3 regions of the Lactococcus sp. genome follow, and region 2 is predicted to be linked to each of the others. Evidence: predicted binding sites of a transcription regulator. Region 2 holds the regulator's gene; each other region holds the start of a gene.

Evidence for each region. The regulator NrdR, encoded in region 2, represses ribonucleotide reductase genes. The targets are predictions, from matches to a motif close to ACACNATATATNGTGT.
Region 1: a site for NrdR is predicted at 984-999, ahead of nrdD (anaerobic ribonucleoside-triphosphate reductase). Genes of this name have one in related genera too.
Region 3: a site for NrdR is predicted at 3,240-3,255, ahead of RSC39_RS06950 (redoxin NrdH). Genes of this name have one in related genera too.

Annotation. Positions count from the first base shown of each region.
Region 1 is NZ_JAVXIY010000001.1:254,006-258,278, forward strand. Features, by position in the region: gene RSC39_RS01340 (LysM peptidoglycan-binding domain-containing protein) at 1-708, opposite strand, end outside; gene nrdD (anaerobic ribonucleoside-triphosphate reductase) at 1,052-3,295, shown strand; gene nrdG (anaerobic ribonucleoside-triphosphate reductase activating protein) at 3,298-3,897, shown strand; gene RSC39_RS01355 (DUF2325 domain-containing protein) at 3,969-4,273, opposite strand, start outside.
Region 2 is NZ_JAVXIY010000002.1:233,950-238,222, forward strand. Features, by position in the region: gene dnaI (primosomal protein DnaI) at 1-601, opposite strand, end outside; gene RSC39_RS02975 (replication initiation and membrane attachment family protein) at 601-1,776, opposite strand; gene nrdR (transcriptional regulator NrdR) at 1,872-2,318, opposite strand; gene trmB (tRNA (guanosine(46)-N7)-methyltransferase TrmB) at 2,507-3,160, opposite strand; gene RSC39_RS02990 (phosphotransferase family protein) at 3,286-4,059, opposite strand; gene RSC39_RS02995 (Veg family protein) at 4,128-4,273, opposite strand, start outside.
Region 3 is NZ_JAVXIY010000006.1:27,897-32,169, reverse strand. Features, by position in the region: gene RSC39_RS06965 (GNAT family N-acetyltransferase) at 1-237, opposite strand, end outside; gene parE (DNA topoisomerase IV subunit B) at 345-2,279, opposite strand; gene plsY (glycerol-3-phosphate 1-O-acyltransferase PlsY) at 2,558-3,199, shown strand; gene RSC39_RS06950 (redoxin NrdH) at 3,373-3,591, shown strand; gene nrdI (class Ib ribonucleoside-diphosphate reductase assembly flavoprotein NrdI) at 3,593-4,015, shown strand; gene nrdE (class 1b ribonucleoside-diphosphate reductase subunit alpha) at 4,151-4,273, shown strand, end outside.

The sequences.
Region 1 (4,273 bases), on a different contig from region 2:
AGTCGTTGAAGTATTATTTGTAGAAGATGAACCGCCAGAACTTGTGTTTCCAGTTGAAGCTCCTCCATCAAAACGAGTTAAATTATATTGAGAAATAATGCGATTCAGTGAAGCGCCATAATTGGGATCTGTTGCATATCTCCCGGTTAGGGCTGCAGTGGCAGCTTGATAAGTTGAGGCATTGGCTCGCCATGCTTTAATGTAATAAGGGCCGTTTCCAAAGTTCGTGGTTTTTAAAACACGGGCGTTGTCTTGGAAACTCTCATTAAATGAAGGATAAACTCGGAAGGGCATATCTTTTGTGACCCATTTACCATTCAAGTATTCTTGAGTTTTAAAAACAACACTCTTTCCTTGATAAGTCCCCTGGATCCCAAATAAATTGTAATAAGGCGCACGGGAAAGCTGGCTTGAACCCCAGTTACTTTCCAAAATAGCTTGAGCAATCATGACCGAAGGATATAAGCCATTAGCATCTGCAACAGGTTTTGCTGATGCGGCAATACTTTCAATAAAAGCCTCTGATGAGTTAGTCGCTGCTTGAACCATTGGACTTGTCTGTTGAAGAAGAAGTTCATGGGTGGTTGTCAATGTTCCGGCAATAAGAACAGCGCCAGCAAATTTTGTGGCTGGCTTATGAAAAGCGAGTGGCTTTTTAGGTTTCTTTTTTAAATGTTTATTTTTTACTTTAACGCGTGATACTGTCATAAATAATTCCCTTCTTGAAGAATATAAAATACAATAAGTGCTAACCTTATTTTACCACGACTGAGTAGAAAAAAAAAGCCATTTTACAGCAGTTTGCAAACGTTTTTTATTTAAAACTCTATCTTGGATAGATAATGAGAGAATTTAGATAAAAAGTCTGATTTAAGACAAAAACATTACTTGTTCAAGACAAAAAGATGATATTTTATCTTGAGAATTTAGAAAAGGAGAATGAAAGCAAGTAACACAAGATGTTGTATGTATTTACATAATTTACTCTATATATTGTGTCATTTGTGAGAATTTGATAGAATAGAGAATGTAATTAAAGAGGATGGATAATATGAAAAGTGAAATAAAATATCAAGATGTAACACTAGAAGAAATCAATGTGATAAAGCGTGATGGGCGCTCAGTAAAATTTAATAGTGAGAAAATTTTTGATGCCTTGACTAAAGCGGCTAAAAAAGTAGAACTGACAGATAAATCAGTGCTCTCAGAACTTACTGACAGAGTGGTCAGTGAGATTTTTAGTCGTTTTTCTGAAAATGTCAAAATTTATGAAATCCAATCCATTGTTGAGCAAGAACTTCTGGAATCTGGCGAAACAGCACTTGCTGAAGAATATATCTCTTACCGTGCTAACCGTGATTTGGCCCGCACCAAAGCAACGGATATCAATTTCACGATTGAAAAGTTAATCAATCGCGACCAAACTGTCGTTAATGAAAATGCCAATAAAGATTCTAACGTTTTCAATACGCAACGTGATTTGACAGCTGGTGCGGTTTCCAAAGCAATTGGTTTGAAACTCCTTCCCCCACATGTGGCAAATGCTCACCAAAAAGGCGATATTCATTATCATGACCTTGATTATAGCCCATTTACAACGATGGCTAACTGTTGTTTGATTGACTTTAAAAATATGTTTGAAAATGGTTTTAAACTTGGAAATGCGCAAGTTGATTCACCAAAATCCATTCAAACCGCGACTGCTCAAGCCAGTCAAATTATCGCCAATGTGGCAAGTAGCCAATATGGTGGTTGTTCATTTGACCGTGCAGACGAAGTTTTGGCCCCTTATGCCAAGTTAAACTATCAAAAACACTTAAAGGATGCTCAAAAATGGATTGATGGCGATGAAAAACGCGAAGCTTATGCTCGTGAAAAAACAGCTAAAGATATCTATGATGCAATGCAATCTTTAGAATATGAAATTAATACTTTGTTCACTTCAAATGGTCAAACACCTTTTGTAACTGTTGGTTTTGGTTTAGGAGATGATTGGTATGCGCGTGAAATTCAAAAAGCAATCTTAAAAGTACGGATTGGTGGTTTAGGTTCTGAGCACCGCACAGCCATTTTCCCTAAATTGATTTTCACACTCAAACGTGGACTTAACCTTGAAGTAGGAACACCAAACTATGACATCAAAGAACTTGCCCTTGAATGTTCAACAAAACGCATGTACCCTGATATTTTGAGCTATGATAAAATTGTTGAATTAACAGGTTCATTTAAAGCTTCAATGGGTTGTCGTTCGTTCTTGCAAGGTTGGAAAGATGCCAATGGGAATGAAGTAACTGCAGGACGTAATAATCTTGGAGTTGTCACAGTTAACCTGCCACGTATTGCTCTTGAAGCCGCTGGGAATAAAGAAAAATTCTGGGAAATTTTCAATGAACGTGTTGAAATTGCACATGATGCCCTTGCTTTTCGCGTGGAGCGTGCCAAAGAAGCACAACCTAAAAATGCACCAATTCTCTTTATGAATGGCGCTTTAGGCCGTCTTGATGCCGAAGGTTCGGTAGATGACTTGTACAATAATGAACGTGCAACCGTAAGTTTGGGCTATATCGGACTTTACGAAGTCGCTACTACTTTTTATGGTCCAACTTGGGAAAGTAATCCAGAAGCCAAAGCTTTTACCATTGAAATTGTCAAACGCATGCACGAAGACTGCGAAGATTGGTCTAAAGCCTCAGGCTATCACTATTCTGTTTATTCAACACCATCAGAAAGTTTAACTGACCGTTTCTGCCGAATGGACAAAGAAAAATTTGGTTCAGTGGCCGATATTACTGACAAAGATTACTATACTAACTCTTTCCACTATGATGTTCGTAAAAATCCAACACCATTTGAAAAATTAGAATTTGAAAAAGACTACCCTGTTTATGCTAATGGTGGATTTATTCACTACTGTGAATACCCAGTTCTTCAACAAAATCCGAAAGCACTTGAAGCCGTTTGGGACTTTGCTTACGACCGTATTGGTTACCTTGGGACAAATGCGCCAATTGACCATTGTTACGCTTGTGGTTTTGAAGGAGATTTTACTCCAACAGAACGTGGTTTCAAATGTCCACAATGTGGAAATGATGATCCTAAAACCTGTGACGTTGTAAAACGTACCTGTGGATATCTTGGAAATCCACAAGCACGTCCAATGGTTCACGGTCGTCACAAAGAAATTTCATCGCGTGTAAAACACATGAACGGTTCTGTCGGAGCTTTGAATGATGGAAATTTGATTGATTCAGTCGAAGTTGACGAAGCAAAATCAAAATATTTTGCGGAGAAATAAGTATGAACAATCCAAAACCAGGAGAATGGAGAGCTGATGAGCTCTCACAAAATTATATTGCAGATTATAAGCCTTTTAACTTTGTTGATGGTGAGGGCGTACGTTGTTCACTTTATGTGAGTGGTTGTATGTTTCATTGCGAGGGCTGCTATAATCAAGCCACATGGTCCTTTCGTTATGGAAGACCCTATACCAAAGAGCTTGAAGATAAAATAATGGCTGACCTTGCCGAGCCTTATGTCCAAGGCCTGACGCTTCTTGGCGGGGAACCTTTCTTGAATACGACATTTTTGATTCCGCTACTTAAACGGATTCGCCGTGAATTGCCTGACAAAGATATTTGGTCGTGGACGGGTTATACATGGGAAGAAATGATGCTTGAAACAGATGACAAATTAGAAATGCTTGATTTGTTAGATATTTTAGTTGATGGTCGTTTTGAATTATCAAAGAAAAACCTGATGTTGCAATTCCGTGGTTCATCTAATCAACGAATTATTGATGTGCAAAAATCACGCTCAAAAGGTCAAGTAGTTGTTTGGGAAAAACTCAATGATGGTGAAAATAATTTTGAGCAAATTCATAAAGAAAAATTAATTTAAAAATACTGATGGACATTCGAGCATATCCGTAAGCACTAAAGTGCCAACGGCTATCCTCTGACAGTCTTCTGTCAGTATTTTTTTAATAATTTTGTGAAATCTGACTCATCGTCAGTAATTTGGATTTCTTTGAGCGCTGTTTTGAGGGGGCGGTGTTTTTTTGTCCCTTTTAAGTAATTTTGAGTTTCTTTAGCTTTAGCAGATTCAGATAAAGAAACTTTCTTTTGCAAGGCAGTTTTACCATTTTGGCTTTTAGTTTTCTTGATTTGACCAGTCCTTTCAAAGGACTCATCTGGAAAATTTTGCGCTAATTGTTTGATGATTGTTTCCAAACCAAAATTACTGCTAATCCAAAAGGGAGTATTAGTTGCTTTGC
Region 2 (4,273 bases):
TGACCCAGACTTTAGCATTGTCAAAGTCTAAATCCGAAATAAAAGTTGGATAATGAAGTAGAGTCGTCGAAATACCTTTTTTAGCTAATTCATTTGCCATAGCTGCAAGCATGAAGGATTTTCCAACACCGAAATCGCCATAGAGGTAAAGTCCCTTTTTCTTAGGAAAATTGGTAATGAAATCAACTAAAGCTTGATAAGGTTTGATTCTTTGAACATCATCAAGGGCAATCTCAGCTAAACTAACTTGCTTTAAATCTTTTGGAAGACCAATAATACTTACACGACGCATCAAGCTCTGAGCAGCTTGTTGTTCAGCTAACTCATTCGTTGCTTGATAAGAAACGTCCGCATAACCATGATTCATAATTAAAACTGGTTCATATCCATCAGCAGCACGTTTTTCCCCTTTTTTAAACTTATCATGTTCACGTACATATTCATAAAACTTCGAGTAAGAGCGTTGGATTTCATCAGAAGTCATTTGATGCTCAGCAATAAAAGCTTGAACATCTGTATTTTTTAGAACTTCTGTGACTAATTTTTCAAAATTTTCTCGAATATCTTGTCGCTTTCCTAAAATATCTCCGATAGATTCCATTAATTTTGCTCCCCTTCCAATTTTTTGAGAGAGTCAAGCCTTATTTTTTCAAGTTTAGCAAGTTCCTCTTGGCTTGTTTTATTTTCATAGTCAGGATTTGACCATTTTGGTGCTTCTTTTTTGATTTTCGTTGAGTGCTTGGTAACTTCAGTCTTAGCCTTAGCAGTTGCTTGTTCTTCTCGCTCCAAAATGCGCTTTACAGCCGCCTCCGCTGTGAATACTTTATTTCTCATCCAATCATTCGCTAAAGCATTGACAAAGTTTGGGCTGAGTGAAGCATTTTTTTGTTGAACCAAAACATAATGAATCAAAATATTTTGAACTTCTGCTGGTAATTTTTGGCGAGTCAAATTAGCTAAAATTTTATGTTCATCAGAGCTGACAAAACCTCCAGCTTGGGCTTTTATCTGACGAATAAATTCATCAGGCTCATGGGCTTTACTGACGACAATCAAATCTGCAAAAACTTTTGGAAATTCTGAAAGTGCGGGTTGTGGTTGACTTGTTGCTGAAAGACTACGAATTAAATGATTCATATTCAAACTCTTATCGGCATTAGCTGTGCGTTCAGCCTGTTTGAATAATTCGTACCAATTGAGTTCAAATTTTTCTGCAAGGGAATAAAGTGTTAATGAATCTTGGTTCTCATTTGATAAACGATAACCTTGGCGTTCCATCAGACTTTTAAATGCCCCCATATCAAATTGGTTCTCTTTTAGTGATTGGTTTGGTGTGGCTTCCCTATCAAAATTAACTTTATAAACTTCATGGAACTTCTTAGAAATTTCTTTTCCTTTGGGTTCCATTGTTTTAGCTAAAGCTGTGACACGATTTTCACCAATTCTTGATATTAAAAGTTGTCTATAAAAGTCATCAGCAAGGAAATTTTCAAAATTGAGAGGGCTTTTCACTTCAAAATAAAGGCTGCTATGGTCATCATAAACTCGAACTAATGATAGAGCTGAAAGTCTGTCAAGTGCCTCAATGAATGGATTAAGTCCGAGATTTAGATACTCCAAAAAATGAGAAATTCGACCCGTTGAGAAACTCAACATCATTTGGTAGAGGGCAAAAGCATCCGTCCCAATAATTGGTAAATAGAGTAGGCGAAAAGTCTCAACGTCAAAGCTGGTCTTTCCTCGATTAAGCATTGTAAATGAATCTCCTGCTCTCATATTTCCCTCACTCTAGTTTTACTGACTGTTTTTAATGACAGTTCTTTATCTGCCAATTTAATGCTCATTTAGCAATCGCATTAAACAATTAGTCTTTATTTTTTAGTAATATTTTTTAGAAGCTCTTCTAATTCACTGACATCTTTAAATGAGCGATAAACACTCGCAAATCGGATATAAGTAATATCATCTAATTCAGCTAATTCTTGCATGACAAATTCGCCAATCACATCTGATTCAACTTCATTACTGTCAAGCTGCCGAATTTTTCGTTCAACATTGGCAACTGTTGTTTCAATATCTTCACTTGAAACAGGACGTTTATAGGCTGAACGAACTAAACCACGAACAATTTTTTCACGGTTAAAAGGTTCGCGTTTGTCATCTTTTTTAATGACTAAAAGGGGCATTTCTTCAATACGTTCAAAGGTTGTGAAGCGAAAACCACATGATTCGCAGACCCGGCGGCGACGAATCGCATCTTCGGCTTGTCTTGAATCAACAACTTTTGATTCTTCAGAAGAACACTTTGGACATCTCATATTATTCTCCTTAGTTTAGATAATAAACTGTTATTAGTCTTACTGACAGAAATTTTCTATTTATTAAAAATTCTGTCAGTAACTTTTTTAATTATTGTTAATGATGGAATCGTCAGATGCGCTGACAATCCCTTTATCTTCTAATAAAACACTCTCTGGTCATGTTTTATTGCCGCAAATATTTTAATTTATTTTTTTGGTAAAAATTTTGCTTCTAGTCGATAAATCACTTGTCCTTTTTGTGAAAACTTTTGTTCATATTCAGTCATCACATTTTGAGGAGCAAATTCTTCATCTTGGTGTAAATCTAACCAAACTTTTTTTAGCTCCATGCCATAGTTTGCTAAAGAAACTAATGAGTATTCAAACAAGCCTCGGTTGTCCGTTTTGAAATGTATTTCACCTTCTGGACGTAAAATCTTTTCGTAAGTTGCAAGAAAAGATTTATAAGTCAAACGACGTTTTTCATGTCGTCCTTTTGGCCAAGGGTCAGAAAAGTTCAAATAAACTTGATCAATTTCACCGTCAGCAAAATATTCGCTCAAAGCTGCTCCATCAACGAGCATCATTTGGACATTTGGTAAATCAGCTTCAATCGCCTTATCTAATGCGTAAGATAAAACTGATAACTGCATATCAATTGCAATGTAATTAATTTCAGGATGCAAAGCAGCCATTCCTGTAATAAAAGCACCTTTCCCACAACCAACTTCAATGTGAATCGGATGGTCATTGCCAAAACGTTCTGACCAACGTCCTTTAAAGTCTGCTGGATTTTCAACTACGATATGTGCGTTTTCAGCAAGCATTTCGCCTGCTCCTTTACGATTTCTGACGCGCATTTTTACCTCAATTTGTTTTATTTTTATTGGAAAATCAGTGAATCTAACTCTCCTTTTGTTTGTTGATTTTGATTATTCAATTATAAGCCAAAAAATAGGAAGGTCCAAACCCTAGCCTATTTTTACTAAAATAATTCACAAAATTTACGAAGTCCCAAGATTTCTTGGTTTACTTCTTTCATTTTTCCTCTAGAAAGATATTCAGAAATTTGCCGAAGAAAAGAAAGTTTTCCATACCAAGCCACTTTTTCCATAATGTCAGAACGTGGTCTCACACCAGAAGTCATCAGCCATAACGACCAGTTAGTTGGTTTGATATAGTGTGATAAAACATGTGCCATATCAACCATGGAATCTGATAAAAAGACCGTATCCCAATCTACAAGATAAATTTTTCCTGAATTATCATCCACTAGCCAGTTTTTATGATTGACATCTCCATGAACAACCACGACCTCTTCATTTTTGATTTCAGGAATTTCCTTGCGCATTTCCTCAATAATTCCTGACAAAAAGTGATTTGTCCGTAAAGCCTCGGTATTTTGGACACAATCCTCTAATAATTGTTCAGGCAAAATAATTTGACTTCCCAATTTTTTATAAGATTCAACTAGTTTTTTCGAGTCATGCAAATGTGCTAAAATATGATTAATCTGACGGTCTTCCATATCCTCAGGACTTAGCGTATGACCATCAATCCAAGGTTGAGCAGATAAGGTGTCTCCTTCAGCCGTCCGTTTTGTCCATAAGACTTTCGGTGTGATTCCTTCCAGATAAATGCTTGGCAAAAAAGGACTACCATTTTTTTTAATAAAAACGCGTTCTTCATCACTTTTCCCAAAAAATGCATTGCCTGAGCCGCCTTTTACAGGCGTCATATCCCAATCAGCTTTCATCATCCTTATCTCCTCCTTTCCTTTAAAATTCTATTAATCATTTTTTGATACATCTACTTTATATCCAAAAATTAAGCGTTTGGATAGTGAATTAAAATAGTTTGAGTCAAAATATCAGCATATTGATATGACTCTGTTGTTTTAGGACCACGAGCTGGGATATTTTCAATAATGAAATGTGTTGCGTAGGCTTCAATCAAGTTCACTTTATGACGAT
Region 3 (4,273 bases), on a different contig from region 2:
TAAGGATTTGAACAAAAGATAGCCAATGACTTTTCCACTCGTTTTCAAAACCAGAGCAAAATCAGGAACAGGTCGTTTCCCTAAACAAAATTCTATCAAGAACGCCTTTGTCATTTCAAATGAATAAGCAGGTTCACAATAAAACATCACTTTCTCATCGCCAAGAATTTCATAGAGGTCAGTCACATCATCAGCTCTGAATTCACGAATGCTTATCCGCTCACTTTTCAATTCCACTTACATGCCTCCTCGCTTGACCCTCTCAACCCTGAATTTCTTCCATTTTATCACAAAATTGAGCAAAAAACCTCGAAAAATCGAGGTAATTATTTGAATAAAATTGTTTAGAAAGCTGTATCTTCTTCCATCGTAAATTTCACATTATTTTCAATCCATTTACGACGTGGTTCAACTTTATCTCCCATCAGCACGGAAACACGTTTTTCAGCCTGTGCGGCATCATCAATTCTTACTTGAATCAGTGTCCGAGTTTCTGGGTCCATCGTTGTTTCCCAAAGTTGGTCAGCATTCATTTCCCCAAGTCCTTTATAACGTTGAAGATTTGCATTTTTACCGAACTGCTTACGAAGTTCTGCTAGCTCGCCATCGGTCCAAGCGTACTCTATCTTCTCTTTTTTCCCTTTTCCTTCACTCATTTTATAAAGTGGAGGAAGCGCAATATAAACATGTCCAGCTTCTACAAGAGGTTTCATATAGCGATAGAAGAAAGTCAATAAAAGTGTTTGAATGTGTGCCCCATCAGTATCCGCATCGGTCATGATAATCACTTTATCATAATTACGGTCAGCCAAAGTAAAATCTACACCAACACCAGCACCAATCGTATAAATCATGGTATTGATCTCCTCATTTTTGAGAATATCTTGCATTTTTGCTTTTTCGGTGTTAATTACTTTCCCACGTAAAGGCAAAATGGCTTGGAATTTTCGGTCTCGTCCTTGTTTGGCAGAGCCGCCCGCTGAATCCCCTTCGACCAAATAGAGTTCGTTTTTATTTGGATTTTTTGTTTGGGCAGGTGTTAATTTTCCTGACAAAAGACCCTTATCTTTTTTAGATTTTTTACCATTTCGAGAATCTTCGCGTGCTTTACGAGCTGCTTCACGTGCTTCACGCGCTTTGATTGCTTTACGAATCAGGTTTTGAGCCAATTCACCATTTTCCATCAAATAAAAACTTAATTTTTCAGAAACGAGGCTGTCCACCACTGGACGAGCCAAAGGTGAACCCAATTTATCTTTGGTTTGTCCTTCAAATTGGAGATGTTCCTCTGGAATTAATACAGATAAAACTGCCGTTAAACCTTCACGATAATCAGACCCTTCCAGATTTTTATCTTTATCTTTAAGCAAATTGACTTTACGAGCATATTCGTTCATTGCCTTAGTGATGGCTGTTTTTAAACCTGCTTCGTGTGTTCCGCCATCTTTAGTCCGAACATTATTGACAAACGAAAGAATATTTTCTGAATAGCCATCATTATATTGGAGGGCAACTTCAACTTCAAAACCATCTTGCTTTCCTTCAAAATAAAGAACTGGAGTTAAGCTATCTTTGTCTTCATTCAGGTAGGCTACAAAATCCTGAACTCCATTTTCATAATGAAATTCTTCTTTTTCATCCGTACGTTTATCTTCAAGACTAATCGTTACTTCTTTTAAAAGAAAGGCCGATTCATTTAGACGTTCAGAGATTATATTGTATTTAAATTCAGTTGTTGAAAAAATAGTAGAGTCGGGCATGAAAGTCACTTTTGTCCCCGTTTTTGATTTCGGAGCTTTCCCTATTTTTTCCAAAGTAGTTGCTGGATGTCCTCCGTTTTCAAAACGTTGGCGATAAACAGTCCCATCACGAGTGATTTCAACTTCTAACCAAGTAGAAAGAGCATTTACCACCGAAGATCCTACACCATGCAATCCACCAGAAGTTTTATATCCCCCTTGACCAAATTTACCACCAGCATGAAGAATAGTGAAAATAACCTCAACAGTTGGAATTCCCATCGCGTGTTTTCCAACAGGCATTCCACGTCCTTCATCTTCTACAGATAAAGAACCATCAGCATTAATGGTCACTGTAATTTTATTCCCAAAACCAGATAAGGCCTCATCGACTGCATTATCTACAATTTCCCAAACCAAATGGTGCAAACCTGTTCCATCAGTTGATCCGATATACATCCCTGGGCGCTTTCTGACCGCGTCCAAACCTTCAAGGACCTGAATTGCACTGTCATCGTAATTATTAATATCTATTACCATCTATTTTCCTCTCATCGAAAGCCCATATCTTTTATCAGCAAGATCATCACTCGCTTTGTTCGCAATTTACTGACAAAAAATATTCATCTTGATTATTGTACCTTGTTCAGAACGCTTTGTCAAAGGACTGCTGAGAATTTCAAAAGCTAATCGTAAGATATTTGCTTCAATTAAGCCAATAAGTTTCAATATTGTCAGTAATCTTTAATAAAAATATGGTATAATTGTACAGTTAAAAGAGATTATCGATTTTAAACGAAATAAACTTCGGAGAACTTATGCTTATTATTATTCTTCTTCTCATTGCTAGCTATCTTTTAGGGGCAATTCCTTTTGGACTATGGATTGGCAAGATTTTTTTCAAAAAAAATCTTCATGATTATGGTTCAGGAAATACTGGAACGACCAATACTTTTCGTATTCTTGGTGTAAAAGCCGGGATTGCGGTCTTTATTTTTGACTTGCTTAAAGGAACTTTGGCAACGCTTCTTCCACTGATCTTCCATATTAATGGAGTCTCTCCTTTAATTTTTGGATTGTTGGCTGTCATTGGTCATACTTTATCTATTTTCGACCATTTTAAAGGTGGGAAAGCTGTGGCTACTTCTGCTGGTGTTGTCCTTGGATTTAGCCCATTCTTTCTTCTTTATCTTCTCGTTATTTTTATTCTTGTTCTCTGGCTCTTTAGTATGATTAGCCTCTCAAGTGTTGTAGCCGCAATTTTTGCTCTGCTTGGAATTCTTATTTTTCCTAGCTTTGGATTTATTCTCACTTCCTATGATCTTTTATTCTCGATTATTATTTTTGCTTTGGCAATTATTATCATTTTTCGACATAAAACGAACCTCAAAAGAATCAAAAATCATTGTGAATCCCTTGTCCCCTTTGGTTTAAACTTATCGGGACAAAAAGAAAAATAGCACAATATATTGTGTTTTTTTCTTTTTTTTACATAATTTAACACTATATCTAGTATCTTTAATTTGACTAGATATTTTTTTTACGCTAAAATAAGACTATAAATACTCGAGAAAAAGTCAAGGACTTTTTACTCCCGTCTAAAAAATATATTGGCCCCAAAAGGAGATTTAAAATGGTTACAGTTTATTCTAAAAACAATTGTATGCAATGCAAAATGGTCAAAAAATGGCTTTCTGAACACGAAATTGCATTTAACGAAATCAATATTGATGAACAGCCTGAATTTGTCGAAAAAGTAATTGAAATGGGTTTTCGAGCTGCTCCTGTAATCACAAAAGATGATTTCGCCTTTTCTGGTTTCCGTCCTTCTGAATTAGCAAAGTTGGCTTAATATGAAACTTGCTTATTTCAGTGTGACTGGACAAACGCGTCGTTTTGCTTCTAAAACAGACTTGCCGAATATCGAAATTACACCTGACGATGATTTAGAGATGGACGAGCCTTTCCTTTTGATAACTCCCTCTTATGCCGAAGAATCACCAACCGTTTCCAAATCAATAGACGTTATGGACCCGGTTTTTGACTTTATGGCTTATAATGATAATTATAAACATTGTCGTGGAATTATCGGCACTGGAAATCGTAATTTTGCTGGCATCTATATTTTTACCGCTAAAGAAGTTTCAGCAAAATATCAAATTCCACTTTTATATGATTTTGAGTTTAATGGTACGCCAGCTGATGTTGCTGCCGTTGAAAAACTCGCTGCACAGCTTGATCAAGGAGCGAAAGTCACCTTTAAAAATCCGCTGTGATTTTTTATGGCTTCACCCTATTTGAGTGAAGCTTCTTTATTTTAACTTTTATTTTATAATAACAAGTTTGAACTCATCATACATTTCAGATTCACTTATTTTTAAAAGTAAGTGAATCCTTTTAAAAGGAGTATTATGTCTCTAAAACAACTTAAAGATGTAACTTATTTCAAGCTCAATAACGAGATTAACATCCCCGTGAATGGTAGCATTCCTCTTGCCAAAGATAAAGAAGCAATTACCGCTTTTTTCAAAGAG